3 regions of the Psychrobacter sp. 78a-MNA-CIBAN-0178 genome follow, and region 1 is predicted to be linked to each of the others. Evidence: predicted binding sites of a transcription regulator. Region 1 holds the regulator's gene; each other region holds the start of a gene.
The links. The regulator PhoB, encoded in region 1, activates phosphate uptake and scavenging genes when phosphate is short. The targets are predictions, from matches to a motif close to TGTCATNAANCTGTCATAA.
Positions count from the first base shown of each region.

Region 2: the regulator PhoB is predicted to act here: its motif matches at 8,797-8,815, upstream of AAEY80_RS08220 (porin).
Region 3: the regulator PhoB is predicted to act here: its motif matches at 10,236-10,254, upstream of pstS (phosphate ABC transporter substrate-binding protein PstS).

Region 1 covers NZ_JBEOOZ010000034.1:319-6,969, reverse strand. Annotated here, with positions in the region: gene AAEY80_RS13130 (M23 family metallopeptidase) at 1-398, shown strand, start outside; gene phoR (phosphate regulon sensor histidine kinase PhoR) at 395-1,504, opposite strand; gene phoB (phosphate regulon transcriptional regulator PhoB) at 1,568-2,272, opposite strand; gene dtd (D-aminoacyl-tRNA deacylase) at 2,437-2,889, opposite strand; gene asd (archaetidylserine decarboxylase) at 3,018-3,860, shown strand; gene AAEY80_RS13105 (DUF1287 domain-containing protein) at 4,008-4,613, opposite strand; gene AAEY80_RS13100 (HD domain-containing protein) at 4,801-5,445, opposite strand; gene AAEY80_RS13095 (MFS transporter) at 5,684-6,604, shown strand.
Region 2 covers NZ_JBEOOZ010000011.1:44,566-56,916, reverse strand. Annotated here, with positions in the region: gene eno (phosphopyruvate hydratase) at 1-647, opposite strand, end outside; gene AAEY80_RS08245 (heavy metal translocating P-type ATPase) at 970-3,330, opposite strand; gene AAEY80_RS08240 (heavy-metal-associated domain-containing protein) at 3,640-3,864, opposite strand; gene AAEY80_RS08235 (hypothetical protein) at 4,137-4,391, opposite strand; gene kdsA (3-deoxy-8-phosphooctulonate synthase) at 4,419-5,294, opposite strand; gene pyrG (CTP synthase) at 5,712-7,346, opposite strand; gene AAEY80_RS08220 (porin) at 7,577-8,764, opposite strand; gene AAEY80_RS08215 (porin) at 8,962-10,071, opposite strand; gene AAEY80_RS08210 (malate synthase G) at 10,598-12,351, opposite strand, start outside.
Region 3 covers NZ_JBEOOZ010000006.1:118,753-131,103, forward strand. Annotated here, with positions in the region: gene AAEY80_RS06070 (alpha-ketoglutarate-dependent dioxygenase AlkB family protein) at 1-106, opposite strand, end outside; gene AAEY80_RS06075 (alpha/beta fold hydrolase) at 118-1,008, opposite strand; gene AAEY80_RS06080 (ABC transporter ATP-binding protein) at 1,099-3,012, opposite strand; gene AAEY80_RS06085 (DMT family transporter) at 3,354-4,202, shown strand; gene AAEY80_RS06090 (fructose bisphosphate aldolase) at 4,384-5,274, shown strand; gene AAEY80_RS06095 (hypothetical protein) at 5,400-6,467, shown strand; gene AAEY80_RS06100 (hypothetical protein) at 6,474-7,610, shown strand; gene thiC (phosphomethylpyrimidine synthase ThiC) at 7,675-9,663, opposite strand; TPP riboswitch at 9,912-10,036, opposite strand; gene pstS (phosphate ABC transporter substrate-binding protein PstS) at 10,327-11,493, shown strand; gene pstC (phosphate ABC transporter permease subunit PstC) at 11,702-12,351, shown strand, end outside.

The DNA.
Region 1 (6,651 bases):
CCATAGAAAACAGCCTACCCAGTCCACTACCAGAGCAGCATCTAACCGATACTTGGGGCGCTGCGCGTAGCCAAGGGCGCTCTCATGAAGGCATTGATATTTTTGCACCTCGGGGCACACCAATACAATCGACCACGCAGGGCATCGTCCGCAAAGTCGGCGACAATGCGTTGGGGGGACGCGTGGTGGTGGTGGTTGGACCGGGCGGCGCAGGACATTATTACGCTCATCTAGAAGATTATGCCGACATCGCGCCCAATGACTGGGTCAATGCTGGCGATATCGTTGGCTATGTTGGCGACAGCGGTAATGCCAAAGGCACGCCGACCCACGTGCATTATGGTATTTATATCAATGGCAGCGCGGTTAACCCCTACCCACTTCTACAAAAAAATTAGGAGGTATGGGCAGAACGCACATACGCGGCTGGAAATACTGCACTAAAGGTCGAGCCTTTGCCTTCTACCGACTCTATCGTTAATTGCGCCTCATGTTGATATAAAACGTGCTTCACAATAGCCAAGCCTAAGCCCGTACCACCGCTAGCACGGCTACGTCCACTATCGATGCGATAAAAGCGTTCCGTCAAGCGCTCGATATGTTGGGGCGCAATACCGAGACCATCATCTTCAACAGCAAAGCGGCAGCCTTCCGCTGTTTTTGTCCAGCTGATAGCTATATTGCCACCCTTTGGCGTGTATTTGATGGCATTAATGACCAAATTGGATAAGGCACTCGTTAAGTACATCTGTGATCCGTATAACCCATCGTAAGTGTCTATCTGCAAATGAATAGTATGATTATATTCTTGGTTATACGCTTGCGCATCATCATAGATATGCGTCAGTAACTTGGTCATATCAATGTCATTAAGCTCGTGCGTCTCTTCGATTTCGATACGAGACAACAGCAGTAAGTCATTTACAATCCGATTCATACGGGCAGTCTGCTGAGTCATTAGCTCAAAGCCACGTCGCCACTGCGGTGGCATATCTTCCTGCTCGGAAAAATTTTCTAAATATCCCATCAACACAGTCAATGGCGTGCGCAGCTCATGCGAGACATTGGCGACAAAATCACGACGCATTTCCTCCAAATGCTGCAAGCGGGTCACATCATAAATGATCAGTAATTTTTCATCATCGAAAGGCGTAAGCTCACACTTTAGATAACGTTTAGGGTCTCGCCATGACACCATGTGCACACCATCGCTCGGTGGGGTGATAGCCTGATAGTACTGGCGAAATTCTGGTATGGTGATAAAGTCAAAAATACTCTGACCTTTATCAGTTGCCTGCAATAACAACAAGTCTTCCGCTGCCTGATTCCACCATTCCAAACCATCTTCATCATTGAGCAAAATAACCGCATCCCGTAACGCTCGTAAGGCGCTGCGGATTTTTTTAAGTTGATCCGTTGTATTGTGCTGGGCAACTTGCGCTTGCTCACCCTGTTGCTCATTTTCTATCGGCATCATAGGCATTATCGGTGTTGTCATCGTCATTTATCATCCCTACCACTAGATACTGTGTTTCTTTACGCTTACCAAGACATTTTCTGCGGCTGATTAAATGGATTCAATCAAGCTAGAAAACCGATACCCAGTACCGCGTACCGTTTGTATCAGCGTAGCACAATCATAAGGCTGCAGTAATTTACGTAAGCGCCGAATATGTACATCAATCGTCCGGTCTTCAATATAGACATTGCCGCCCCAAACCTGATCTAGCAGCTGTGTCCGCGTATAAGCACGCTCTGGATGACTCATAAAAAATGCCAACAATCGATACTCTGTCGGACCGATATCGATGAGCTGACCCGCTGCCGTCACGCGCTGGCTTTTAGGATCTAAGCTAAGCTTGCCGATTTCGATAGGCTTATCAGCGCTGAGTGCACTACTACGACGTAGCACCGCCTTGATTCTTGAGATTAGCTCACGTGTTGAAAAAGGCTTGGTCATATAGTCATCAGCCCCAGCATCGAGCCCATGAACCTTACTGTCTTCTTCACTTTTGGCAGTCAGCATAATGACCGGTATCTCGGCGAGCGAATCGTCGTTTTTGAGCATCCGGCAAAAATCAATGCCGCTTTTTTCACCGTTCAGCATCCAATCTAATAGTATCAGCGCCGGACGGTGATCAACCACTTGCTGATGCGCCTCTGCTACGTCCGCAGCGTGCAGGCTATCAAAGCCAGCCATCTCTAAGGTCATCGCAATCATTTCACGAATCGCAGGCTCATCCTCAACGATCAAAATTTGCTCATTATACATACGGCAGCCTTGTTATTAGATTTTAAGATTCAAAAATTTAGCGCACCAAAACTCAAATTAGGAAAATTAACATAAAGAAATTAAGATACAAAAAAGGCAATACACAGTCACCAGTTTCTACTTATTAAACGGGTTAATTATGACAGCTTCATGACAACGGCTTTCTAGACTTCTAATAAAAAGTTTAGTGGCCCATCATTGACGCTTGCCACTTGCATATCAGCACCAAATTGACCAGTGGCAACATTGTGATGCTGAGTTTTAGCATAAGTAATCATTTGCTCAAACAACATTTGAGCAGCATTAGGTGCCATCGCGCCACCAAAATCAGGGCGACGACCCTTGTCTGTTTTTGCCATCAAGGTAAATTGCGACACCAATAATAGCCCGCCACCGACCTGTTGCACATTTTTATCCAGTTTACCGACCTTGGCAGGATCGTCATGATTTTCAAATATGCGATAGGTCAGAATTTTATCAATCATGCGCTGGGCAGTTTGCAGGCTATCATCATGCCCCAAGCCAATATACGCCAACACCCCATGCTCGATGGCACCGATATTTTGTGCATCGACGCTGACACTGGCACAGTGAACCCGTTGTATAAGCGCTTTCATTTAGAGCCTTTTTTATTTATAAATGTCTGACAGATTATGGTCATACAATACTCTGCTGTCCATGATAAAATACCGCCATTGATTTGCTTATTAATTATTACATCAAACCCTATCTTGGTAGCCCGATTATGAATTTATTTACTACCCTTCAACAATTTGTCCCGCAGCAGCAGCTGAGTAAAGTCGCTGGGCGTCTAGCCGCCAGCCGTCATCCGTATGTCAAACGTGCCTTTATTCGTAGTTTTGCCAAGGCTTACGGCGTCAGCTTAGGTGAGTATGAGCGTCAGAGCTTTAATGCTTATGAGAGTTTTAATGACTTCTTTACCCGTGAGCTCAAAAAAAACGCCCGTATCATCGATAGCAGCGTAAACGGTATTGTCAGTCCTGCCGATGGTATCATCTCGCAGCTAGGACAGATTGAAGACCATAAATTGCTGCAAGCCAAAGGTCGTCATTATGACGTTGGTCAATTACTGGCCAATAGCGAAGATGGCAGCTATTTCGCTGATGGTAGCTTTGCGACCGTGTATCTAGCGCCCAGCAATTATCACCGCGTTCATATGCCTTTTGATGGTACCTTGACCAAGACCCGCTATGTACCGGGTACGCTGTTTTCGGTCAATAATACCACAGCCGCTAACGTGCCTGATTTGTTTGCCCGTAATGAGCGCTTGGTCTGTTTATTTGATACAAAATATGGCAAAGCGGCCGTGGTAATGGTTGGCGCTATGATTGTCGCTGGTATCGAAACCGTCGCTACCGGAAAAATCAGCCGCACTGAGGACATCCAAGAAGCAGATCACGACATGAGCTTTGAGAAAGGCGATGAGCTTGGACGCTTTTATTTAGGTTCAACGGCGATTGTCGTCTTACCAAAAGCCGCAAAAGCGGATTGGCAGGACAGCATGAAAGCCAATAGCGTGGTAAAAATGGGACAGCTATTGGGTGAGGCAAAAACTCAGCAAGCTTAGTTTTTAAGAAAATCATAGTACTAAAAAGCCCAGTTAAACGTAGATGATGACGTTTAACTGGGCTTTTTAATGGCTGTTAGTTTGTACTACTTCTATTTTGTATTGCCTATTTTTACTACTTTGGGCTACCCTGTGCAAAGGCCTTTATCAATATCGAAAGTGTTTGTGTATAGGATAAGCATAAAGGATGTTTTCTTCTTGCGTACCACGGCCAATATTATGAATAATCAGCGGCGCACCATCAGCAGCTGCTTTGTCTGAGACGATACCTATATGCGGCAAACCGCCGTTTGGCAAGCGCCACGTTACAATATCTCCGGCTTTAAAGCTGTCTTTATCAGTCGTAGATAACGTTTTTCCATGACGCGCAAAAAACGTTTCAAGATTGGGCACACGTCGATGATCGATATTTTTGTCCGTTGACTTCAAGCCCCAAGTCTTTGGATAGGCGGACCAATTTCCTTTCATATCATGATTGACCAACTGCTGCAAATCCACATTTTGCAAACGATAAGCACGGACAATCACATCGGTACAGACACCGGTCTCTATTGCTACATCGCCACGCGGAAACTCCAATTTACGATAAGTAGGATCATAACTCACCGTAACACCGATCTGTTTTTTGGCATCGTGCGCCAATTTATCACCATCACTGATAGGAGCAAGCGCTTGCGCCATTTGCGCTAGTCCCAGCATGCTGACAAAGGCTAGAGATTTACACAATGTTTTATAGTTTTTAAATAAGCGCATGTAGCCTCTCTGTTATTATTGATACTATTCAATATAAAGGTTTTAGACAGCGTCAACCATGGTGAGTCAGTAAAAAGGTGACGCTGTTAAATGACAATACTATTGAATGACAAAGCTATTAAATGACCACACTATTAAATAAAAAGGCTATTAAATAAAAAGGCTAGCTGTCAAATCTGCTATCAATTTACTTATCAATCAGCCATCCTTGCTTAGTCGCATATTCAATCTGTTTTGCTATCCAATCATGGATACTCGGAAAGCTGTCTTTAATAAAGCCATGCGCGCCAGCAACTTGCGAGCGTGTAACGTTAGCATCAATCCAAGTTTTTCCATTGGTATTTATATTAAGCAAAAATGGTAACAAGCGATCAACTACTCTTAGCAGTTGGGTTTCTTTACTATCACCTGTTTCCTGCTCTTCCCAAATCTCACTTAAATCAGCAATCCCATTTCCACGCTCATTTTGCAATCTAACAATTCCCGCACGTTCTTCAACATGCGCATCAACTCGCGTATCGGCGTATAAAAAAGTATCGCCGGCATCAATCTCGCCTAAATCATGTATTAGTGCCATCTTGAGCAATTTCTCATGATTGACATCCAGCTCAAACAAATCAGCGATTGACCAACACGCCATCGCCAAATGCCAAGAATGCTCGGCAGAGTTTTCTAAACGGGTCGTACCCGTCACATAGCTGCGCCGATTAACACGTTTAAGCGCATCAAGCTCTAATAAAAAATGGGTCACGTCATCAATACCGATGTTGGAGGGAATCTTCGGGTTGGGTACTGGGGTCTGCTTGGTTGATAATATGGCGTTTTCTGACATGGCTTTCTCTCATTTAAACGGTGAATGGTTAACGCTGTATCCGAATCTAATCTTTACGCAAAAGTAATTATTGTAGTCGACATTTTGCGCGTACTGCTAACCATCTAAATTTTTGCAGGGGTAATAATAGCAAGTGTCTTAATTTTTTATTGTTTAAGATTCAACTAATGCTCATAATAAGTCAGCAGGCAGATTGTAAAACAATTTATAAGAACCTGCACCAGACAAGGATATGTCGATGCCACCCACCACTGACGCTGCAACGCGTGCCACTTTACCACTTGCTACGGCACCACCTTTTAAGAAAAAACCGCCTAATAAATGGCTTATTATCGCAGGATTCTCTCTTTTACTTGGGGTCAATCAGTTTTTATGGCTGACCTTTGCGACCATCGTAATTAGCACCGAGGCACATTTCGGCGTTAATGAGTTTTTCGCCAATTTATTAACTTTGATGTTCCCTATCGTTTTTGTGTTGCTTGCCATCCATTCAGGCAAGGTGCTCGATAACATTGGCTATAAAAAAATCGTAAGCATAGCCGCGCTGCTTATGCTGATAGGCTCAATCATACGCTGGTTGGGCGCTGATCATTATTGGCTAGTATTTGCAGGGCAATTGCTTATCGCCATCGCTCAGCCGTATATTACCAATGCCATTAATCAGGTGACCTCGGATTGGTTTGATAAATCGCAAATCGCCACCGTAACGGGCGTGATTATGGGCGGGATGTTTTTGGCGACTGCCCTTGGTGCTTTTGCCCCTGCCCCATTAATCGAGGCGTTTGGCTTCTCTGGCATGCTACTTATCAATGTTATTATTACGGCGGTGGCAGTAGTAGGCTTTTTATTAGTGGTCGTTGAAAAACCCAAACAACAAGATAGCGCTATCTCACTGCACGAAATCGAATCGCTATTAAAAAATAAGCGCCTATGGTTTATCTCATTAGCGGTGTTTATTGCGATGGGTTATTTTAATGGGCTGAGTAACTGGATTGCACCTATTCTTGCGCCCCGCGGCATTGATGAAGCGACGGCGGGCATCATTACTGCCATGCTGATCGTCGGCGGTATTTTAGGCGCGCTACTGATTCCGCTATTATCTGACTATCTACAAAAACGGCGCATTTTTTTTAATATTGGCAACGCTAATTGGTGCTAGCGCCACCTATCCCTTGTTATATTTAACGACAGGAACCACAACATTAT
Region 2 (12,351 bases), on a different contig from region 1:
TCATCACCGACCGCCGTATTCAAGCCTTGTGCTTTGAGGACAGATTTTAAGCTATGGAAAATCTCTGTACCGGCACGCAGCGCTTCTGAGAAGCTAGTAAAACCAACAGGCTCAATCATAAACTCTTGGATATCAACGGTGTTATCCGCATGCTCGCCACCGTTTAAGATGTTCATCATCGGTACAGGCATCGTCAATGACGTCTGGTTACGCAAGTTGGCGATATATTGATGCAATGGCAGACTTTGTGACTTGGCAGCCGCTTTTGCCGTTGCAAGAGACACCGCCAACATCGCATTGGCACCAAGGTTGTCTTTGTTTTCTGTACCATCGAGCGCAATCATAGCGTCATCAATGGCTTGCTGCTCAGTGACGTCTTTGTCCATTAGCGCGCTGCGAATCTGGCTATTGACGTTGGCAACGGCTTTTTTGACACCCTTACCCATGTAGCGACTTTGGTCGCCATCACGCAGCTCAAGCGCTTCACGTGAGCCAGTAGAAGCGCCACTTGGAGCAGCAGCACGTCCAATCGTGCCATCAGCTAAGATGACATCGGCTTCAATCGTTGGGTTACCGCGCGAGTCTAAAATCTCACGGGCGCGAATGTCTTTAATTGCGGCGACGTTGGTGGTTTCTTCAGCGTACATAATGTCTGTTAATTCCTTTGGTCATGCCAAGTTTGTGGGATAAATAACGGCAACTAGAATACAAAAAAGATAAAGCAAAATAACGTATAGCACATACGCTCAAACCAGCTTTGCTTATCTATATGATCAGTAAGTTTTGAGCAGAATTAAAGGTATTTTTAATACTTGAACCCTCAGCTATAGTGCTTGGCATGATAGCATAAATTTTATCAAACTTCCCTTATCTTACACCAACTTGCGCGCATAAAACCAGATATAGTCAGCAATAATCAGCCGTTATCAAATCGTATTATGAGCGCTATTATTGGCAGTAAAGCAACACCTATGCTTTTGTTAAACGTTCGCTATCAGTGTGTGAGCCAGATACCGTATTACTGAGCTCAACCTTGGTTTTAAATCGTGTTAAACGTAGCGCATTCATTAATACTGAAATAGAGCTCAGCGCCATCGCCGCGGCAGCAATCATAGGATTTAAAAAACCAAAAGCAGCAAGCGGAATACCAAGGCAATTATAAATAAAGGCAAAGAATAGATTTTGTTTGATATTGCGTAGTGTTGCATTCGCAATTTTTTGCGCCGCATCGATATGCATCAGCGACTCACCCATCAAGCGTGCAGAGGCACTATGTTGGGCGACATCCGTACCTTCAAACATGGCAAAACTGGCATCAGCGGTTGCCATCGCTGGCGCATCGTTGACGCCATCGCCTGCCATCGCTACTTTGTGACCCGCTGTTTGCAATAGGGCAATTTGGCTCGCCTTGTCGCGTGGGCTCATTTTGCCATAAGCCTGCTCGATACCCAGCTGCCCTGCCACATGGTCGACGACCGACTGCTTATCACCACTCATCAAAATGACATTGATGCCAGCATCTTGCAGCGCCTTAATTGCTTGCGGCGTATCGTCTTTTAAATCGTCCGCTAGGGCAAACGCCCCCAACGCTTCATCATTAATACTAATGGCTACGGTACTGGCGATTTGCCATACCTTGGGCATCAGCTTTGGCAATGTTAAATTAGCAAACTCTGCGCTACCAACTTTTACCAGTCCCAACCCTTCGATGTTTGCCTGTATGCCTGCACCTTTGATGACGCTAATATCAGTGACAGTCATTAACGGTAAGTTGCGTTCACTAGCCGCGTTAATCAATGCCGTCGCTAAAGGATGGCTAGCGTGCACCTCAACGCTTGCAGCAATTTGTAGCACATCATCGACGGCAAGCGACTTATCCACCATCACCTGATCGACGATACTAGGCTTACCCATGGTTAATGTGCCCGTCTTATCGAGCACCACGGTATCGATATTGCCTGCCGCTTCTAGGCTTTGCGCGTCTTTGAACCAAACTCCATGACGCGCGGCGACCCCCATACCAGCCATAATAGCCGCTGGCGTGGCTAAACCTAAGGCACAAGGACAAGCAATGACCAGCACCGACACTGCATGCATCAATGCGGTATCAATCATACCCGTTAGCCACCACGTCAGCCCAAAAGTGATCAAAGCAATGGCAACAACGACTGGGACAAAAATAGCCGTTACTCTATCAGCAAGGCGCGCTAGATTGGCTTTTGAGCCTTGTGCATCGCTGAGCGCTTGTACCATATCACCCAGCTTGGTATCGCTACCTTTAGCACTGACGCGATAAAGCAAACTGCCGTTTTCGACCAGTGCTCCTGCTAATAAACCATCGCCTACTTCTTTTTTGAGCGGTACCGACTCACCCGTTAAATGACTCTCCACACACCAACCGCTACCATCGATAACGACCCCATCCGTTGCAACACGGCTGCCTTGTTTGGCACGCAAAATATCATCAATTTGCACATCTTTAAGAGCCACATTATGAAAATCACCATTTGGCTGTTGCTGTTCAACTTCATCAGGCGTTAAGGACAACAATAAATCGATACTGTTAAGGCTGTGCTTTTTAGTGCGCTCTTCTAGATATTTACCCGTTCGCACAAAAGCAATGACCATGACGCCTGCTTCAAAATACACAGCAGGGCTATTGCCAGTCCCATGACCACCAGCGTGACCACTTTGCAATAGACTGTTTAACGTGCCATCGCCATGGGTCAGCCATAGATAAGTCGAGTACGCCCATATGGTTACCGTACCGATGACGACTAGCACATCCATATTAGCAAGACCACCTTTGATGGATGCCCAAGCGCTTTTATAAAACGGTAAAGCAAATCCGAACTGTACAATCGTCGCTAGGATAAATTGAATCCAAACTGCTGGCATCCACGCCATACCAAAACCTGTCAGCATACCTGCCATACCCACTAAAAACGGCAGCAAACATAACCACAAGCCAATCAAGCGCCACGGGTACTGAGTCGCGGTATCTTTATCCGTTTGGGCAAACAAGCTATCAGCTGCCTGCAAATTGGCGACGAAACCAGTTTTATTTACCCATTCTTTGACTTGCTCAGGCGTCGTCTGGGTCGGATCATAATCGACATTCGCGGTCTCGCCAGCGAAGTTCACACTCACCTCGTATACCGACGGCTTTTTGTTTAGTACCTTCTCGATTCTTGAGGCACAGGCCTGACATGTCATGCCATCAATGGCCAGCTGCAGGTGTGCACGCTCCGGTGCAAGCGTTGTATTGGACTGAATATCAGTCTCAACTTCATAGGATTGCTCAGTGGCGGTACGGGTAGCGTCATTCATAGAGAGAACTCGTTATTGCGTTAAAGCGCATGATAGCGTTTATACATTTGGGCATTCGTTTGCGCGAAAAAAACTCAGCGACTTGATAAAATTTTTAGGCAAAAGCGTATTTGAAGACCAGTTTTCTAAAACTACTGGGATAAATATTAAATGGTTATGATTAGCGATAATTCAAATTTTTCTATTGTTTCAACGCATCAAGACCTATTGGTACATACATAAAAAGCAGTTAGTTATTGCTGCCTCATTATTTTTTAGCCATTAAAAAAACCAGCCATCAGAGCCGGTTCTTTTATAAATAAAAAAATCTTAAGAGTTAGCGACGGTGGCATCAAAGCCTGCTTCCTCGATAGCCGATGCAATAGCTTCTGCACTGGTCTTACTATCATCGAAGCTAACTGTTGCTAGATTGTCAGTGAGATCAACAGTAATAAGATCTAAACCATCAATCTCACCAGTAGCAGCATGGACACTTGCCACACAGCCACCGCAAGTCATGCCATCGATATTAATGATTCTAGTTTGGTTTGCCATGAGAGGCTCCTTATTCTTATAACGGATTTTTTATTAGTGAATTTTTTATAATGTTCAAAAACTGTTTTGATAATGCTCTTTATGCGCTTAATTATCAATACAGCATGCAACTAGCATAAGCTGAAACAAAGCCAACAACAAGTCCATTTGGTTGTAAGTTTATTAAAGCGTTGTTGCTTCAAATATTTTTATAAAAACGAAATTTGTATAAACATGGCTTATGGAACTATCAAGCGTTAAAAATACCGCAGTAAATAGTCACTCACTAAACGTTAATCATGATAACGCGGGTTTTGCGGGGAATCGATAGGAAACGGTTGAGTCACGTAATCGACCATGCTAATTGCTGCAACAAACGCATGCACCGTCGTTTTGGTATCATCATAATGGATAAATGCCATTCTGTTTTCAGGCTGTAGCTCAATCTCTGTGACACCGGTAATGTTTTTTAGCGCCGTCATCACGCTCTCAAACCCTTCATTATCATCGATATTCTCGATACTGACTTGTGCAACTTTAATCGCCATGATCTTATCCCCTTATCGTTTATAGCATTAATGCGTATCCAATACCTCAAAACCTTTGACCAACTCATCGATCTGCTTAAGTTGACGCAAAAACGGCTCTAACTGACTGGTTCGCAACGCACACGGGCCATCGCATTTCGCCACTTCTGGGTTTGGATGCGCCTCTAAAAACAAACCTGCCAAACCTGTCGCCATACCTGCACGTGCAAGGGTGGTGATTTGCTCACGGCGTCCACCGGCGCTATCACTACGACCGCCCGGCTGCTGCAAACTATGGGTTACATCAAAGAATACCGGTATATCCATCTGCTTCATGGTATCGAAGCCTAGCATATCAACGACCAAATTATTATAACCAAAGGCACTACCACGCTCACAAAGGATGAGCTTATCGTTACCACCTTCAAGGCACTTGTTAACGATGTGACGCATCTCATGTGGGGCTAAAAACTGGGCTTTTTTAATATTGATAATCGCATCGGTCTTCGCCATCGCATGCACCAAATCCGTTTGACGCGACAAAAATGCTGGCAACTGGATAATATCCGCAACCTCAGCGACGGGCGCGGCTTGATACGGCTCATGCACATCAGTAATAATCGGCACTTGGAACTTTTCTTTAATTTGCCCCAGCCAATCGATACCCTTCTCTAGACCTGGGCCGCGATATGAATGCAGACTTGAACGGTTGGCTTTATCGAAACTGGCTTTAAAAACATAGCCGATACCCAAACGCTGGCAAATCTCGACATACTGCTCGGCAATCTCGAACGCCAATTCTTTTGATTCTAAAACATTCATGCCACCGAACAATACAAATGGCTGGTCGTTGCCTATATTAATCGTATTGCCACTTGGCGTCGTAAGCTCTATATGCGATTGTGCAGTTAATAAATTTTCCATAAAGTAGTGACCCTCATTATTGTTATATACTGTTGTTATTAATATTACTCTCCCATATTGTAACCGATAGCCCAATGAATAAAAGTATCCAAGCGTAATTACATCTCGCTGATACTGTAGATTACTTAATCAAACCGCTATTGCTAGGGCGTGTCCTCATTTTAAAAATGGTGATAAAAATGAGATAAATTGCAGTCAAACAAGGAAAATAGCGCAGATAATATCGGGATATTAACCAGCTATTTAACGATGTTTGGCAAAATTTAGCCATTTTTAGCCCGTTTAGATATGATCAATTGAATTGAGGACACGCCCTAGAAAAAACTATTAAAAAATGGCTAAATAAACAGTCAAAAAAAAGACCAATCCGAAGATCAGTCTTTTTTTATTGTAGGTAAAGCTGTAATACTTAAACTATTACTTAGTTGCGCTATAATTTTTCGCAGCTTTTACGAAGCTATTAAACAATGGATGACCACCGCGTGGCGAGCTGGTAAATTCAGGGTGGAACTGTACCGCGATAAACCATGGATGCTCGCTAATCTCAACTGACTCGACCAAATGCTGCTTGGCAGAATAACCCGATATCGTCATGCCTGCTTGCTCTAACGGCTCGATATAACGGTTGTTCATCTCATAACGATGGCGATGACGCTCAGTGATATTGCTAGCGCCATAGATTTGGCTCAGCTTGCTACCAGCGACCAGCTCAGCTTGCTGTGCGCCTAAACGCATGGTGCCGCCAAGATCTGAATCATCACTGCGAATCTGTAGCTCACCGCGCTCATCTAGCCACTCAGTGATGAGACCAATGATTGGCTCAGCCGTTTTGCGATCAAATTCAGAAGAGTTGGCATCGATATTCATCACATTACGCGCGTATTCGATGACGGCCAACTGCATACCTAGACAAATACCTAAATATGGCACATTGTTTTCGCGAGCATAAGTAATTGCTTTCATTTTACCCATAGTACCGCGCTCACCAAAGCCGCCTGGCACCAAGATAGCATCGGCATTATTAAGCTGCGCCAACAAGCTATCGTCATCCTCTAAACGTTCGGCATCGATATAATCAATCTTCACATCTGCCTTGTGAGTGATACCCGCGTGCAATAATGCTTCATTAATCGATTTATAAGCATCAGGCAGCTCGACATATTTGCCGACCATTGCCACGGTAACAGTGGATTCAGGATTGAGCTGGGCTTCAACGACTTTGTCCCAATCGCTCAAATCGGCTTCAGGTACATCCAAACCAAAGCGCTCACAAATCAAATCATCAAGATCTTGCTCATAAAGGGTACGCGGTATCTGATAGATACTTTGTGCATCTTCACACATAATGACCGCACGCTCTTCAACGTTAGTAAATAGCGCAATTTTGCGACGGTTGTCTTGTGAGATATGATGGTCAGAGCGGCAGATTAAGATATCAGGCTGTAGGCCAATAGATCGCAGCTCTTTTACTGAATGCTGGGTAGGTTTGGTTTTGGTCTCACCCGCACTAGCAATATACGGTACTAAAGTAAGATGCATTAGCATGGCTCTATTACGGCCAAGCTCTACTTGCATCTGACGTACGGCTTCCATAAACGGAAGTGATTCGATATCACCAACCGTACCGCCAATTTCGATAATAGCGATATCATACCCTTCGCCACTGGCAAGGATTTTGTTTTTGATTTCATCAGTAATATGTGGAATAACCTGTACAGTACCGCCTAGATATTCACCGCGGCGCTCTTTATTCAGTACATTCTGATAGATGCGACCACTGGTAAAGTTATTACTCTTACTCATCTTAGAATGACGTAAAAAACGCTCATAATAACCCAAATCTAAATCCGTCTCCGCCCCATCTTCAGTAACGAAGACTTCACCATGCTGAAACGGACTCATCGTACCTGGATCGACGTTAATATACGGATCCATCTTAGTCATGGTCACGTTCACACCGCGCGCTTCGAGTATGGCAGCAAGAGAAGCAGCAGTGATACCTTTTCCTAGTGAGGACACTACCCCACCGGTTACAAATATAAACTTGGTCATAGTACTCTGTCGGTAATTGGTAAAGAAGGATTTTACTAAAAATACGCTACAAAATATAGGGCAAAAGCGCAAACTCTTTAAAACACTCAGTTTTTAACGCTTAATTGTCATAAGTGCGTAATCATCGTAAATACGTAGCTATTATAACCCACTGCGGCTTTAAAAAGGTCACAACAAAAAAACTCACCCCGAAGGATGAGTTTTTTATAATACGTTTTCTAATGTTTAGATTAGAATTTGTATTCAATACCCGTACCTACAATCAAGTCATCTTTGTTATTGTCACGGCTGATTTGCCCTGCATAAATATGACCCGTGGTCGCTTTATTGAATGCATATTCTCCACCAACTGCGATTTCATTTACATCAGCATCTTTTACGCCTTTTTCGTCAGTGGTATTAACATACTGTGCTTTAACTGCCCAAGGTGTTGCACCAACTTTATATTTACCACTAATTAGCCAAGATTTTTCATCTTCACTGGCTTTGTTAACGCGGTTGTTGTTAACGATGCTATAATTATCGTAGTATTGGCTTTGTTGGTATAGAGCACCTAAAGTTAAGCCCGAAACCATATTCATTTTGCCCATATCTAAACCAGCAACCAAACGCCACGTATTATCAATCACGCCAGTATTTACATTGTTAGCACCCATGTCTTTGTCATAAGCACCGGCTAGATAAACACCATTTTTGTCATAGGCTAATAAAGCAGAATAACCGTTATCTTTTACTTTTCTATCACGATAGACTGCAGGCTTCGCACCAGATGCTGCGGAAACGAGAATATCACCGTCGGCATCAGTTTCTGATAATGCGGTAGCTGCCATAAAACTCACTGGCATACCGACAATAACAGGTGATTGATAGGCCACCATATTGTTAGCACGGTATTCACCTGAAACACCCGCATTTTTAATATCAAATAAGCTATCATTAAACACGTCAACTTTGTTTTGTGCAAGTTTCAATGGGGTATCATGGCGTCCCGCTAGTACAGTACCTAAAGTGTTGTGGGCTAAGCCTACATAAGTATTACGTGATCTAAACTGTTGGCTATCGTCATCAACATCAATACCATATTCCAATTGATAGACTAATTTAGTGGTATCAGTAAGATCATCTTCACCTTTAAAACCGATACGTGATTGATTAGAGTTAAGTTTAAATGTATCTTCATCTGTCTTGTTAGCTGCATCGTAGTCTGTACTAACATAATCTAAGGTTAAAAATGCTTTACCATATACAGTTGGCGCAGCATGGGCAGCAGAAACTGAAAGTGCAGCGACGGCTGTGGCTAAAAGTAATTTTTTCAAAGGATATCTCCACTTTACGATTTGAGTGATAAATGGTCTAAGATCATTAGATATATAATGGCAAGGTCCTATACCTTCGAAACCATATATATAGCGAGCCATAAGAACTGCTTAGACATAACTTTACCAAGCAAATATTACAGTAAGATGAAAAAACCAAAGTTTACACAAATGTTATTATTAATTTTACGGATTCTGTTATTTAAGACACGCTGTTGTTCAAGACACAGTATTGATTACAAAACAAAAAAACCCACCCCGAAGGATGAGTTTTTTATAATACGTTTCTAATGTTTAGATTAGAATAAGTATTCTAGACCGCCACCGATAGCGAGTACATCAATATCACCACGTAAGTCGATTTCATTAACCTTGCCGTCTTCGTCTCTCGAACCAAAACGACCATTGTTTAATTCCGCTGAATTTAGACCAGCATAGGCATGAGCGATCATATTATTTTTAAACGCATATTTGCCACCTACAACGACTTGATTTGAGTCATTATTCTCAAGACCACTGATATTGTCGGTTTTGTCATACTGAATATAAACAGAGGCTGGACGGGCAAAATTCGAAAGACCCATTTCAGCACTCACCACTAAACCGTCCTCTGTTGCAGTAGTAGTACCGGCATAGTCAGCTTCTTGATATAGAACGCCTAACTTTACAGGAGCTGCGATATATTTACCTAAATCGACGCTAGCACTGCCACGGATAATATCACCACTAACACTCATGTCTTGCTCATAAGCAATACCAGCGGTAATGCCTGTACCTGGATCAAACATCAATGAGGCACCATAGCCTGCGTCACGATCACTCTCAGATATAAAGTCTTCATCAGCACCATACATCAGCGCAAGCGCTAATGGTAGGTCATTGTATTTAGGCGCTTTCCAAACGATTGAATTATTGATACGGTTACCAACGGTCGGGGTCAAAATATTAGCAAAGCTGTCGTTGTTGTTCAGAGTACTAGAGCCAAGATTATCCCAATAACCTTCATTAACTGATACGTTATTGATATAGTCAATGACTGTGTAGTTACGACCAAAGCGGAATTCACCGAAGTCTTTATTTTTTAAACCTAAATAAGTATCACGACTTTTGAAGCCAATGTTATCGCTACCACTATCATCAACTTGAACGCCGTACTCTAATTGGTAAATTACGTCAGTGTTGGCCGTTATCGCTTCAGAGCCTCTGAAGCCTAAACGTGAAAGCTTAGAATTAACTTGTAATGAACCGTTGTCTTCATTAATTCTGTTATTATTATCCATATTCTGACCATCAATTTCAGCATTAACGTAATCAGTAGTAACGAATACTTTACCATAAACGGTAGGTGCTGCCTGTGCTGCAGATACAGATAGGGCGGCGATTGCTGTCGCTAAAAGTAGTTTTTTCATGGGGGTATCTCCACTTTACAATTGTAGTAATGAGCAAGCTGTGATTAGCTGGCGCCCATAATGGTATCGTCACAAATCCTCAAAGATATAATGTGTAACTAGCTACCGAGATTGGTCAGAAACAAGTGTGGCGAAGTTCTATTACAGTAAGATAAAAAACCATGACTCACATGACTGGGATTAAACAACGTAACTGCCATGTAAACTTAAGTCTTATGCGTCCTACTGCGTAACATCCGTTACCAAACTCATACTTAGAGTATAAGCATAACAACTTTGACATAATTTGCAACATATTTTTAAGTCTTTGATGACGAAAAATCCTTAAACCCATATTTAATCTAAGGTTTAACGATTGTTCAGATAAAAACAAAAAAAATACCCCTACTTGCCATTGGCAAATAGGGGTAACTTTTATAAATAAAGTAGAAATACATTGCTTTAAGTATGCTTGAGTAATACTAAGTATTGAAGGACTACTTAACCATGGATAAGTAGCCCTAAAATGGCTTTTATAAATAAGGAATTAGCAATGCGTATTGGCTTTTAAGTCTAAACGCGCTTGATGCAATAATGGCTCAGTGTAACCACTTGGCTGCTCACGACCTTTAAAGACCAAATCGCAGGCAGCTTTAAAGGCGTAAGACTGATCAAAGTTATCTGCCATTGGCTGATAACCGTTATCGCCAGCGTTTTGCTCATCGACGACCTTTGCCATACGCTTCATAGTATCCATCACTTGCTGCTCGCTGACCACGTTATGATGCAACCAGTTGGCGATATGCTGACTTGAGATACGTAGAGTCGCACGATCCTCCATAAGACCGACATCATTGATGTCAGGTACTTTAGAACAACCAACGCCTTGGTTTACCCAACGTACGACGTAACCTAGGATACCCTGAGCGTTGTTTTCAAGCTCTTGCTGCTTCTCTTCTTCTGTCCAATTGGTATTTTTCGCTAATGGAATGGTCAAGATGTCATCTAAACTGGCACGCTCGCGTGATTTTAGACTGTCTTGCACGTCGGCAACATTGACTTGATGATAATGCATACTGTGCAAAGTTGCCCCTGTTGGTGAGGGGACCCATGCGGTACTGGCACCAGATTTAGGATGTGCAGCTTTGGTATCCATCATCTCTTTCATCTCATCAGGCTTCGCCCACATGCCTTTACCAATCTGCGCATGACCCTGTAGACCTGTCTCTAGACCGATATCGACGTTCCACTGCTCGTAGGCTGGTTGCCATGCTTGCGACTTCATTTCACCCTTAGGTACAAAAGGCCCAGCGTTCATACTGGTATGCATCTCATCACCAGTACGATCTAAGAAGCCGGTATTGATAAAGATGACGCGCTCTTTTGCTTGGCGAATGGCTTCTTTTAAGTTGACCGTCATGCGACGTTCTTCGTCCATGATGCCGATTTTTAGAGTATTGCGCTCTAGACCCAATAGATCTTCTGAAGCGTTGAACAAATCATTGGCCATTTTGACCTCTTCAGGGCCATGCATTTTTGGCTTAACGATATACATCGAGCCTTTGCGTGAGTTCGATAGCGCAGTTTTACCTTTCAAATCATTTAAAGACAATAGCGGCGTGATTAAGCCATCCATCAGACCTTCAAAGATTTGCTCTTGCCCATTACCCAAGTCGACCAAGATGGCTGGGTTTTGCATCAAGTGACCAACGTTACGAATCAATAGTAGTGAACGGCCTGGCAGGATAAGCGTGCTGCCATCTGGTCTGATATATTCACGGTCTGGGTTTTGTTTACGCGTACGGGTCTTGCCACCTTTTTCAAAGGTTTCTTGCAAGTCACCATTCATTAGACCAAGCCAGTTACGATACACTTCTACTTTTTCTTCTGCATCGACAGCAGCGATTGAATCTTCGCAATCTTGAATTGCCGTAATCGCTGATTCTAATAGTACATCTTTAATACTTGCTGGATCATCTTTGCCCACTGGATGATTGCCATCGATTTGAATCTCAGCATGCAGGCCGTTATTCTTGAGCAAAATACCAGTAGGCTGCTCTGCTTCACCAACGAAACCAACAAATTTCGCGGCGTCTTTTAGCTCAGTGCTATTATCACCTTGAACAATTTCAAGTTTGCCATCGACCACTTTAAAGCCGGTCACATCGTTATATGACCCTGATGCTAAGGCAAAATGTTCGTCTAGAAATGCTTTGGCATAAGCAACAACAGCAGCACCGCGCGTTGGGTTATAACCACCTGTTGCTTGTTGGCCATTTTCGTCACTGATGACGTCAGTAC
Region 3 (12,351 bases), on a different contig from region 1:
TGTCATAAAGCTCATGGCTATTATCAATGACGATACCCAAGTCATTCGCCCGACCATCATAGGGTAGTATATTGTCAGTGGGACTAGGGGTAAATAAATCAGTCATAAGCTCAAAACTTAACGATTAAAATTCTGTAAGATAACAGTGGCGCATTGTTCCGGTGCTTCTATAGGTAATAAATGTCCGTTCTCAGGCATGATGTTAAGCTGGTCAGTGGGTACAAATTTTCGCCAATTATCGCGGACTTTATCATTGATAAAGATAGTGGGCTTACCGATGATGAGTTGGTAAGGCACCGTGGTTTTTGCCAGCTTCTTTAGCGCACCGTCTATATAAGGGATACCGAAATAATTCGCTATCTCTTGCTCGGGAGTGAAGATAAATGCATAACGGCCATCGTTTTGCTGTACTAAGCTTTGCTCGGCAAAGAGGTATAAGTGCTCATCAGAGATGCGTCGATAAGCGCTTTTTTCTCGTAGGCTGTCATAAAACTCATCTATATTTGCCCAAACTTTTTGCTTAGTTAACGCGCTTTTGAAAGGTTGACGCTTAAGCTTCACGCGGCGAGGTATCAGCTTATAGAGCAGCGCCTGTGATTTGGTAAAAGTGACGGGCTCTATCAAGTACAACGCAGAGAATAGATCAGGACGTTTGGCCGCTGCCATAGCCGTCGCAGTAGCGCCCTGCGAATGACCTATGCCCACAACAGGACTATCTTGCGTTTGCTCTAAAAACTTAATAAGCAGGTCAGCATCTTGCTCACGGGTTAGTACCCGAGCTTTTGGCTTGTCATACCAATAGCCACGCATCGCCAGCGCGCTGATATCAAAACCAGCAGCCAGCTCGGTTAATAAGGGCTGATAATTACCGACCGTAAAACCATTACCGCCATAGAAATGCGCTTTGGCTCGTTTAGCATTATCATGGGTCGATTCAGCCAATGAGTGTAAATCGTAGTAACAGGCGCGTTTTTTATTTAGCGTGATACTTTTAGCAAATTGTTCCATAACACTCGTACTTCCCTGTATGACCATTTTTCAATTTTAAGTTTAGTTTTCAAGCTACAGTTTATTGTGAGATTTAAGGTGGTACCAATTTTAGCTCTCTTCTCCTAAGAAACCACCGCTTTGACGCTGCCAAAGCCCCGCATAGACGCCATCCAATGCCAGTAGCTCTTCGTGACTGCCTTGCTCAATGATTTGACCTTTATCCATGACTACCAGTCTGTCAAGCGCGGCAATCGTAGAGAGACGATGAGCAATAGCAATCACCGTTTTGCCCGTCATGATATCGTTCAAGCTTTCGGTAATGGCAAACTCAATCTCAGAGTCTAGCGCACTGGTCGCCTCATCCAAGAGTAGAATCGGCGCATTTTTTAGCATAACACGTGAGATGGCAATACGCTGGCGCTGACCGCCAGAGAGTTTGACGCCCCGTTCACCAACTTGCGTATCCAAACCCGTATTGCCTTTATCGTCATACAAATCTTTGATAAATTCCCATGCTTGTGCTTGCTTAGTGGCACGGATGATTTCTGCATCGCTGGCATCAGGGCGACCATAAGCGATGTTTTCACGAACGGTGCGATGGAGCAATGAGGTATCTTGCGTCACCATACCGATCTGTTGACGCAGAGACTCTTGAGTGACTTCATCAATCGCTTGTCCATCGATGTAGATTTTACCTTTATCAACGTCAAAGAAGCGCAATAATAAATTCACTAAGGTTGATTTACCCGCACCTGAGCGTCCAACCAAACCAATCTTTTCCCCAGGTTTGATATCTAAATGAAAGTTATCGAGCAGTTTGATTTGTGAAGAGGCAATCGCCGTTCCCGCAGTACTCACTTCATCAATACGCTCGCCTTCGTTATCACCATTTTCACTTTCATAACTGAAATCAACATGGTCAAAGACAATGTGACCATCAGTCACTTTTAGCTCAGGTGCATTTGAAACATCCACAATCGTTTGCGGTGCTGACAAAGTACGCATACCGTCTTGGGCAGTACCGATGCTTTCAAACAGGCTAGCAGTTTGCCACATAATCCACTGCGTCAACCCATTGAGTCGTAATGCCATCGCCGTTGCTGCGGCAATAGCACCGACGCCAATATCGCCTTGCTGCCATAAATAAAGACCAATCCCAGCCGTACTACTTACTAAGATGACACTGATGAGATGGGTGGATATCTCTAAATAACTGACCCAGCGCATCTGCGCATGAACCGTACCTAAAAACTGACCCATGGCGTTTTTGGCATAGCCCAGCTCACGGCGCGAATGGCTGAACAGCTTTACCGTCATGATATTGGCGTAAGCATCAGTGATACGGCCAACCATCAATGCGCGGGCATCAGCCTGTATGATAGAGGTCCGTTTAAGCTTGGGAATAAAGAAACGTAAGGTAAAGCCAACCAGTACGAACCAGATAACAAAAGGTATGAGCAATAAGCTGTCTAAATTGAATAAGATAACCCCAGTCGTAATAAAGTAGACAATGACATACATAAACATGTCAGTGACTGTCATCACCGTATCGCGTACGGCCAGCGCCGTTTGCATTACCTTGGCTGACACACGACCAGAGAATTCATCTTGATAAAACTGCATTGACTGCCCAAGCATGTGCTGATGAAAACGCCAGCGCATCTGCATCGGGAACACACCTTGAATCGACTGAAAATGAATGAACGACGATAAGGCAATCCAAAACGGGCTCAGGAGCATGACCGCTAGCATCAAAAGGAGCGTATCGCCTTTTTCAGTCCATAGTGTTTGCGGTGTATACACCCCTAACCAGTCAACAATGTTGCCAATCCATGCAAACAGCATCGCCTCATAGATACCGATACCTGCGGACAAAATCATAAAGAATAGCAGCCAGATACGTAAGCCTTTGGTACATGCCCACAAAAACTTCATCAGCCCTTCGCGAGGTGAGGGCAATGGCATAGGCGTATCAGGAAAGGCCGGTAGACGGTTTTCAAAAAATCGAAATAGAGCATTCATAGGCAAGGGAAGAGCGTCAATAGCAATACGCTAAGACAGATACCGGTAGGCATTATCTTAAACGTGTATTTGAGTGAATGGGAAATGCTGCTATTTTAACAAAACTTCGTAATCACGCCTGCATGCTAATTGTAAATTGACAATCAGTGGCTGTACTCGTTTATTACTGATTGGCTCAACTCTCATAAATACATTGCTGTATAAAAAATATTTTGTTACATTCTAGTGCTTATTTTCTATTTGGCTGTCATTCATCTCATTTTTATCTCCATTTTAAAAATGAGGACACGCCTTGGATAAATAATAAACACATAAAACTGCGACTTAAAAGGTAGACGTTCATGCTGTATTTAACCATCGCGGTACTATGCAGTGTCGCCGTTTCAGTACTCTTGAAAACATTACGTCAACGAGATATCGATATTCGCCAGACTATCGTCGCTGGTTATCCAGTGGCTTTTTTATTGACATGGTTTTTATTGAAGCCAGACATCAGCGGACTTAGTCTGTTAGGAAGCGCGTGGGGGATTATCATAGCGCTTGGCGTGCTACTGCCTGCGGTGTTTATCATTCTTGGGCGCGCGATTGCTGCGGTTGGTATGGTGGCAACCGATGCCGCTCAGCGTTTATCATTGATTATTCCTATCGTTGCTGCCTTTTTATTATTCGGTGAGGTACTGACAGGTACGCGTATATTTGGTTTGGTATTAGGCTTTTTGGCACTAGGTGCTTTGGTGTATCGTCCTCAAGCGGGCGGCATAACTAAACAAGCTCGCCAAACGCCGCTTTGGTTACTTGGCGTCTGGGCAGGCTACGGCATTATCGATATTCTATTCAAGCAAGTGGCCAAGCAAGGGTCTGCCTTTCCACTGACGTTATTTGTCAGTTTTGGGCTGGCAGGGCTGTTACTGTTTATTTATTTGCTGATCACGCGGGTGCGCTGGCAGGGCAATGCACTCATGGCAGGAGTACTGCTGGGTGCGCTGAATATGGGTAATATTTACGCTTATGTACGGGCACATCAAGTATTGTCTGAGTCACCAAGCATTGTGTTTACTGGTATGAATGTGGGTGTCATCGCAGTGGCAACTATGATAGGTGTTGGCGTATTTAAAGAGCGGCTCAATCGCATTAATATAATAGGGCTATTATTGGCGGTTGGTTGTGTGGCAGTACTGTTTTTAGCATAACCGTTTAGCCTAAATTCATCCATATCGTTGCGATTTATAAAATTGTTAACTTATCAGATATAGGCATGCCGGGCATCCTATGATAAGGTTATCTAAAAATAGTAAGACTGATATAAGCTGACAAAAAGCGCTTTGCTTTGAGACATTTGACCTCAACGAATAAAAATAGGATGCACGCCCAATGGAATACGAAAAGCAATTACAACGCATAAAAAATGGTTCAGGCTTCATCGCGGCGCTTGACCAAAGTGGAGGCAGTACGCCAAAAGCACTCGAAAATTATGGCGTGAGCAGCGACGATTATGACAATGATGACACCATGTTCGATCTCGTACATGAGATGCGAGCCCGTATCATCACTTGTGAAACCTTTGATAGCGAGCGCGTGCTTGGGGCAATTCTATTCGAAGATACCATGGAGCGTGAGGTTGAGGGTAAGTCGACGGCCAACTATCTGTGGGAAGACAAAAACATCGTACCGTTCCTTAAGGTTGATAAAGGTCTGGCTGAGCAAATGAATGGTGTGCAAGTCATGCGCCCGATACCTGATTTAGATGCACTATTGGACAAGGCCAAAAACTATCCGGTATTTGGTACTAAGATGCGCTCAGTGATTTATGAGCCCAATGTCGATGGTATCGAGCTGGTCGTACAGCAGCAGTTTGATGTGGCCAAGCAGATTCTTTCAAAAGGCTTCATGCCTATTGTCGAGCCAGAAGTGAATATTGACAGCGCTAAAAAACATGACTGTGAGCTGATACTTAAAACCAGTCTTTTGCACAATCTTGATTTTTTAGACGATGGTCATCAAGTAATGCTGAAACTGACCTTGCCAGAGAAAGAAGGCTTTTACCAAGAGCTGGTTGATCACCCAAAAGTGCTAAAAGTTGTGGCATTGTCGGGCGGTTACAGCCGTAGTGCTGCGTGTGCTAAGCTTAAGCAAAACCCAGGTATGATTGCCAGTTTCTCCCGTGCCTTTACTGAAGGGTTGAGTAAGCAGCAAAGTGATGAAGCATTTTCTGAAACGATTAATAACTCAATCGAAGAAATCTATGAGGCGTCGAAGGTTTAAAGCCTTCAACCTTTATAATTGATTTTGAATCCCAGCTGACTTTAGGTTTGCTGGGATTTTTTTAATGGCATTCACAGTAGATATTTATTAAACTTGTGTTTGTTTTCATGGTTTTTGGAGAGGTTGTGTTTCGCTTTATTACTTTAGGATTGTTTTTATTAAGTTGGAGTGTTTCTAGTCAATCTATGGAGCCTGTAGGCTATTCAGGTACTTGGGCAAGCGCTGCTTATTTTAATAATGCCATCGATGTTATATCAGAGACAGTTAATATCGATATTACAGATGATGCTAATAATGCTGGTTATACAGTGAGCTATAAGCTGTATAACAATCGTGAAGGGCTTCAATTCCCATTGGTTTTTGAAGTATTCGATGAATTTGGACAAAGTAATGAGTTCGAAATTACTGTCGATGGTCAATCAGTGCCTGTCGTAACGGTTACTGAAGATAATAACGGGCTTGAGACATCTGATTTCTATATGCCAACCAATACTGGTTTAGAGCAATTCAGAGCAGATTCAAAGTATATCAACCTGGATTTGTCGTCAGGGTTGCATACTATTACAGCTACTTATGACGTCCAGCCGCATTATTATGGCAGTGATTGGACTGGGATAAGCACTTACTCTTATTCGTTAGTGCCGATGAATGAGAGCGTCAGTGATGATAAGCAGTTTAAAGGGTCATTTATTAAGCTAAATTTCAATGGTGGTTTAGACTATATCAGTATGGATATCGATGGCACGAAGAATACTTTACCTTCTAATAACCAATGGCATTTCAACGATAATCTTGCGAAAGAGATTGATTTTATTATTCAAGCACCTCTGAATCCTGTGGCAAAAGTTTTGACGGCTGTTTCGCCATTCATAACTATAAGTTTCGCGCTATTTGTATTGGGTGGACTGCATTTACGTATGATGAAACGTAGACAGCAAGCCCAGCCCGAAACCCTTTGGACAGTCATGCTGGTGGGTGGTTTTCTAGTGCCTCTGCTTAGCCTGATAATTTATTACCTCTATCTACTGGTGACAGATATGATCATTGGTCAAGGCGCAACAGGAGAAAGTCGCGATTTGTTCTTTATATGGGTTTTGCCGTTAGGCTATATAGTAATAACACCTATTTATTTGATAATTAGTTTTGTGGTTTTTATGATGGTTAAACAGACGGTTACTAAAACAGTAAAGTAATTATAGTTGAAGGCTGTAAATAGCTTTGTGATTCGCGAACAGCTAGCTGACGAGCCATTTGAGAGAATATTAATGCGTAGGACCATTTTAGGATTGCTTTTATTAAGCCACAGTATGTTTAGCTATGCCAATATGGCGTCTCCCATTATCGACGGTACTAATGCCAGTACGGCATATTCAAGCAAAGATATCGATATATTGTCTGAAAACATAGATATCAATATTGCTGAAGGTTTTAATCAAGCTGACTATGATGTCACTTACGAAATTTATAGCGCTAAAAAAGGCGATCGAATACCTTTGGTTTTTGAGGTGTTCGATAGCATAGGTAATGATGCAGACAAAAGCTTTATAGTCGAAGTCGATGGGCAAGCGGTACCAGTACTTATCAATTATGATTATAAAAGTCATTCAAAATCATTGCCCGCTTATCATGATCCAGAAACGGATACGGCCGTACAGTTCCATAATGACGCTAAATACTTTGAGATAAACTTAAGCGAAGGCAATCATGTCATTAATGTTAAATATTCTGCCTATCCTACAGTAAACCGTAGTGATTGGACCAATCAATATATCTATAGCTATTCATTAAAACCTGCCAAAACTTGGAAAAGCTTTGGTGACCTGACCGTTACTCTAAAGATTGCTGATGAATCGAAATACTTGAAGACTAATCTTGGCGAACCTTTAAGTGGGATGATAAAAGCAGATTCGAAGTGGGTCTTTGATCATCTGCCTCAAGATGTTCTTGAGATATCTTATCAACCACAACCAATGCCTCTAGCACAGTGGTTAATTAATTTAGACTCATTAATACTTCTGTTGTTTTTAATATGTTTGTTAGGGGGTGCTCACTATGGACTTATGTATTGGAGCCGGAAGAAAAGTCTTAAAATAGCATGGATGGTCACATGGTTAGGGATTCTGATAGTTCCATTTATCGTATTGATGATAGTTTTCTATAAGATTTATCTTATAGATTGGTTACTGGGCGAGCATGCCAGCAGGTATCATGGTTATACTATTTTTATTATTATCTTTGGCTATCCACTGATTTTGCTTGTTTATTTAATCATTATGAAGTTATGCGATTCTTATTTGAAACGGGTTTTTTTACAACCCTCACAAGTAAGTACCTAAAAAGCTTGAACCCAGTGGATGGATTCAAGCTTTTTAAGTTAGCCAGTTTTCAGTAAGTAAAGCACTACACCTCTTTAATAACATGACCTACATTGATTGAATCATCCGATTTCGGAGTTGATTTTTTATTAGCGGCATCTTTATCCAGTCCTGCTGCATAATCCCGCACGTTTTGAGTGATTTTCATCGAGCAAAATTTAGGTCCACACATCGAGCAAAAGTGCGCCGTCTTATGCGCGTCTTTAGGCAAGGTTTCATCATGGAACTCACGGGCGGTATCTGGGTCGAGCGCCAGATTGAACTGGTCGTCCCAGCGGAATTCAAATCGTGCTTTAGATAACGCATTATCACGTGCCTGCGCACCGGGATGACCTTTAGCCAAATCAGCCGCGTGGGCTGCGATTTTATAGGTGATGATACCGTCTTTAACATCTTTTTTATTAGGCAGACCTAAATGCTCTTTTGGCGTCACATAGCACAGCATTGCGGTGCCAAACCAGCCGATCATAGCAGCACCAATGGCGCTCGTGATATGGTCATAACCGGGTGCGATATCAGTAGTTAGAGGTCCTAGTGTATAAAATGGCGCGTCGGCACAAACCTCAAGCTGCAAATCCATATTTTCTTTAATACGGTTCATTGCTACGTGACCGGGACCTTCAATCATGACCTGTACGTCATGCTTCCAAGCCACTTGGGTCAACTCGCCAAGGGTACGCAGCTCACCAAATTGTGCTTCGTCGTTGGCATCTTGCAAGCAGCCCGGACGTAAGCCATCGCCTAAACTAAATGCCACATCATACTGTTTCATAATCTCGCATATATCTTCAAAATGCGTGTATAAAAAGCTCTCTTTATTATGAAACATGCACCACTGCGCCATGATAGAGCCACCACGCGAGACGATACCTGTTAGGCGGTTGGCCGTCAGCGGCACGTAGCGCAGTAGTACGCCGGCGTGAATGGTGAAGTAATCAACGCCTTGTTCGGCTTGCTCGATGAGCGTATCGCGGAATATCTCCCACGTGAGGTCTTCTGCCACGCCATCGACTTTCTCTAAGGCTTGATAAATAGGGACGGTACCAATCGGCACGGGCGAGTTACGAATCAGCCATTCGCGGGTTTCGTGAATATGATTGCCCGTAGATAAATCCATGATGTTGTCCGCGCCCCAGCGCGTCGCCCACGTCATTTTTGACACTTCTTCGTCGATAGATGAGCCGAGCGCTGAGTTGCCGATATTGGCATTAATTTTCACCAAGAAGTTACGGCCGATAATCATTGGCTCGGACTCAGGGTGATTGATGTTGTTGGGGATAATGGCGCGGCCAGCGGCTACTTCGCTGCGCACAAATTCAGGGGTAATAATAGTTGGCGTGTTGGCACCAAAGTTCTCGCCATCATGTTGGCGCATATCGGTCAGTTCGTGCTGCTTTTGCGTTTCACGAATGGCGATGTATTCCATTTCAGGCGTAATAATGCCGCGACGGGCATAGTACATTTGCGTGACGTTCTTTCCTGCTAATGCACGGCGTGGTTTGTCGATATGGGCGAATCTAAGATTGGCGGTACTGATATCGCGGGCGCGCGCCAGTCCGTAAGAGCTCGACAATCCGTTCAATTGTTCGGTATCACCGCGCTCAGCAATCCAGCCTTCGCGTAGCTTTGGTAAGCCTTTCGTCAAATCGATCTCGACATTAGGATCGGTGTAAACGCCAGAAGTGTCATAAACATAAAAAGGTGGGTTTTGTTCCCAATCGGTTTCAGGCACGCCTTGTATCGGAGTAGGGTCAAGGGTGATTTCGCGCATCGGTACTTGAATGTCAGGACGTGAGCCCTCGATATAGACTTTTCTAGAAGCGGGAAGGACACGGTGTAGGTCGCGCGCGTCTTCTTCAAAGCGGGCATCATTGGCGGTACGGTGAGCAGGGGTTTTGAGGGCATCGGCTTTTTTATCCGCTTTACTGTCAGTTGTTTGACTAGCATTGGCAGTAAGAGGGGCGTCAGTAGCTGGGATGTGGGTTTGGGCTGTTTGTAAATCTGAAGTAGTCATATGCTGTCCTAGCGTGTTGGTTTTTGAATAAAAGCAACACCGCCAGTAGCTGCGGGGATTGGCCTATATGATACGGACAAATTCAATCGTAAAACAAACCTGCTAGCGCTATCAAACCTAAACGTAGTCAGTGATCTTTAGCTGATTGATGGACGCGACTGATTATTAAAGCGCTATATCCGCATAACAATGCTAGTAGATAGTGGCGATAATAAAAAGGCATTTCTGCGCGCCCTTTGTACTTATATAACATAGGCTTGAGACTTCCCTGCGTCGGTACTAACCGCATCAGGTTCAGCGGGTGATCTCTCAGCGAATGTATCAAAAGGCTTATGAAATAAGCTCGTAATACACCGCACCCCGAGTCTGTCAGTGTTGTAAATCCCCTTCATACTAGCAAAATTCTGCGCGCGCGGCTAATGATATTTGGCTATACGTATCTCGTTTCAACTCTATATTTTATGGCTTTATAAACGCAGCTGGCTAATATCGCCCAACAACGTGACTCAAATTAATTGACTGTCAGGTCCTCAAATGAGACTTTTTTAACACGACTGAAATATTAAAAAGGTTGTCATCAAACTGTCATAAAGATTTGACAAGATAGCACGCATGTCACAAACAAACCTTTTTCATATCGTTGTCAAACTTTAGGAGCCTTACATGCGTTATTCGTTATTAGCAGTAGCCGTTAGTTGTACATTAATGCTCACGGCATGTAATAAATCAACCGACACGGCAGAGCCCACTGCTGATACTAGCAGTAGCGCTGTTACCACGGCTGAAACCACCTCTCAAACAGCCTCTTCTGCTACCACAGGTTTTAAATCTGCTGAAAATATCGCCATGAATATCACGGGTGCAGGTGCATCATTCCCGCAGCCTATCTATGCCAAATGGTCATACGACTATAACGCTGCCACTGGTGGCCAAGTCAACTATCAATCGATTGGCTCATCTGGTGGTATCAAACAAATTCAATCAAAAACCGTTGACTTTGGTGCTTCTGATGCACCGATGACGCCTGAAGAGCTTGAAGAGTCTGGCCTTATTCAGTTTCCAACCGTTATTGGTGGCGTCGTGCCAATCGTCAACATCGATGGTATAGAGCCGGGCGCATTGAAGCTAGACGGTACAACCTTAGCAGATATCTATTTGGGCAAAATCAGTAAATGGAATGACCCAGCTATCAAAGCCATGAACCCAGATCTGACTTTGCCAGATGCGGCAATCACGACGGTATTCCGCTCAGACGGTTCAGGTACGACTTTTAACTTTACGGACTATCTGGCCAAAGTCTCACCAGATTGGAAAGACACGGTTGGTGTTGATAAAACAGTCAAATGGCCGACCTCTGCGACTGGTGCAGGCGGTAAAGGTAACGAAGGGGTTTCAAGCTACGTCAACCGTATGAAAAACTCTATCGGCTATGTTGAGTATGCTTACGCTAAGCAAAACAAAATGTCACATACGGCATTGAAAAATGCAGCTGGCAACATCGTGCAACCATCAGCTGAGACCTTTGCTGCGGCAGGTGATATTGATTGGTCACAGCAAGAAGGCTTTTATAAAGTCATCACCAACTCTGAGACTGACCAAGCATGGCCTATCGCTGCTGCCACCTTTATCTTAGTCCATAAGCAACCAGAGAATCCTCAGCAAGTTGCTGGCGTGTTGAACTTCTTTGACTGGGCTTATAGCCAAGGTGATGATGATGCCATGGCACTAGACTATGTACCATTCTCTGACACGGCAGTGGCCTTGTTCAAAGCAAAATGGAACGACGTAAAAGGTAGCGATGGACAGCCTGTCTATAAACCTGCTCAGTAATTCGATAGTCATTATTTAATAACGATCGAATTACCCTTTCAAACAACTATTCTCCGGTAGTTGTTTGAAAGGTTTTATCACAGCGAATTTAATCGCAAAGCCAATGATATTTATAGCTTCTGATACTTATATCTGCTGAGTTTGTTGTGATAAAACCTGATAAACACACTCATTTTTTAATCTTATCCTATTGAATGCTGAGACACTTATGACAGACTTAAGGTCCCAACTGGCTAAACAAAAACGTTACGATGCTTTATTCGTTAACTCCACCAAAGCATTTGCCATACTGGTATTGATGTCTCTAGGTGGTATTTTAGTGTCGTTAATTGTCGGGGCTTGGCCAAGTATTCAAGAGTTTGGTCTAGGTTTTTATACCAGCAATAACTGGGATACGGTCGCCAATGAATATGGTGCACTTGCACCCATCTATGGCACCTTAGTGACCTCATTTATCGCCATTCTGATAGCCGTGCCAGTGAGCTTTGGCATTGCCATATTTTTGACCGAAATGTGTCCTGCTTTTCTAAAAAAACCACTTGGTATCGCCATTGAGTTATTGGCTGGTATCCCCTCTATCATTTATGGTATGTGGGGCTTGTTCGTCTTCGCGCCGTTTTTTGGCGATCACATCCAACCATGGTTTATTGAACACGTCGGCCCTTTACCGATTATCGGTAAACTGTTTGAAGGCGCACCGATGGGACTGGGTATGTTCACAGCGTCCTTGGTGCTTGCCATCATGATTATTCCCTTTATCGCTGCCACCATGCGCGATGTTTTTTCCGTCGTGCCAGACTTATTAAAAGAATCCGCTTATGGCATGGGTGCGACGACTTGGGAAGTCATGTTCAAGAT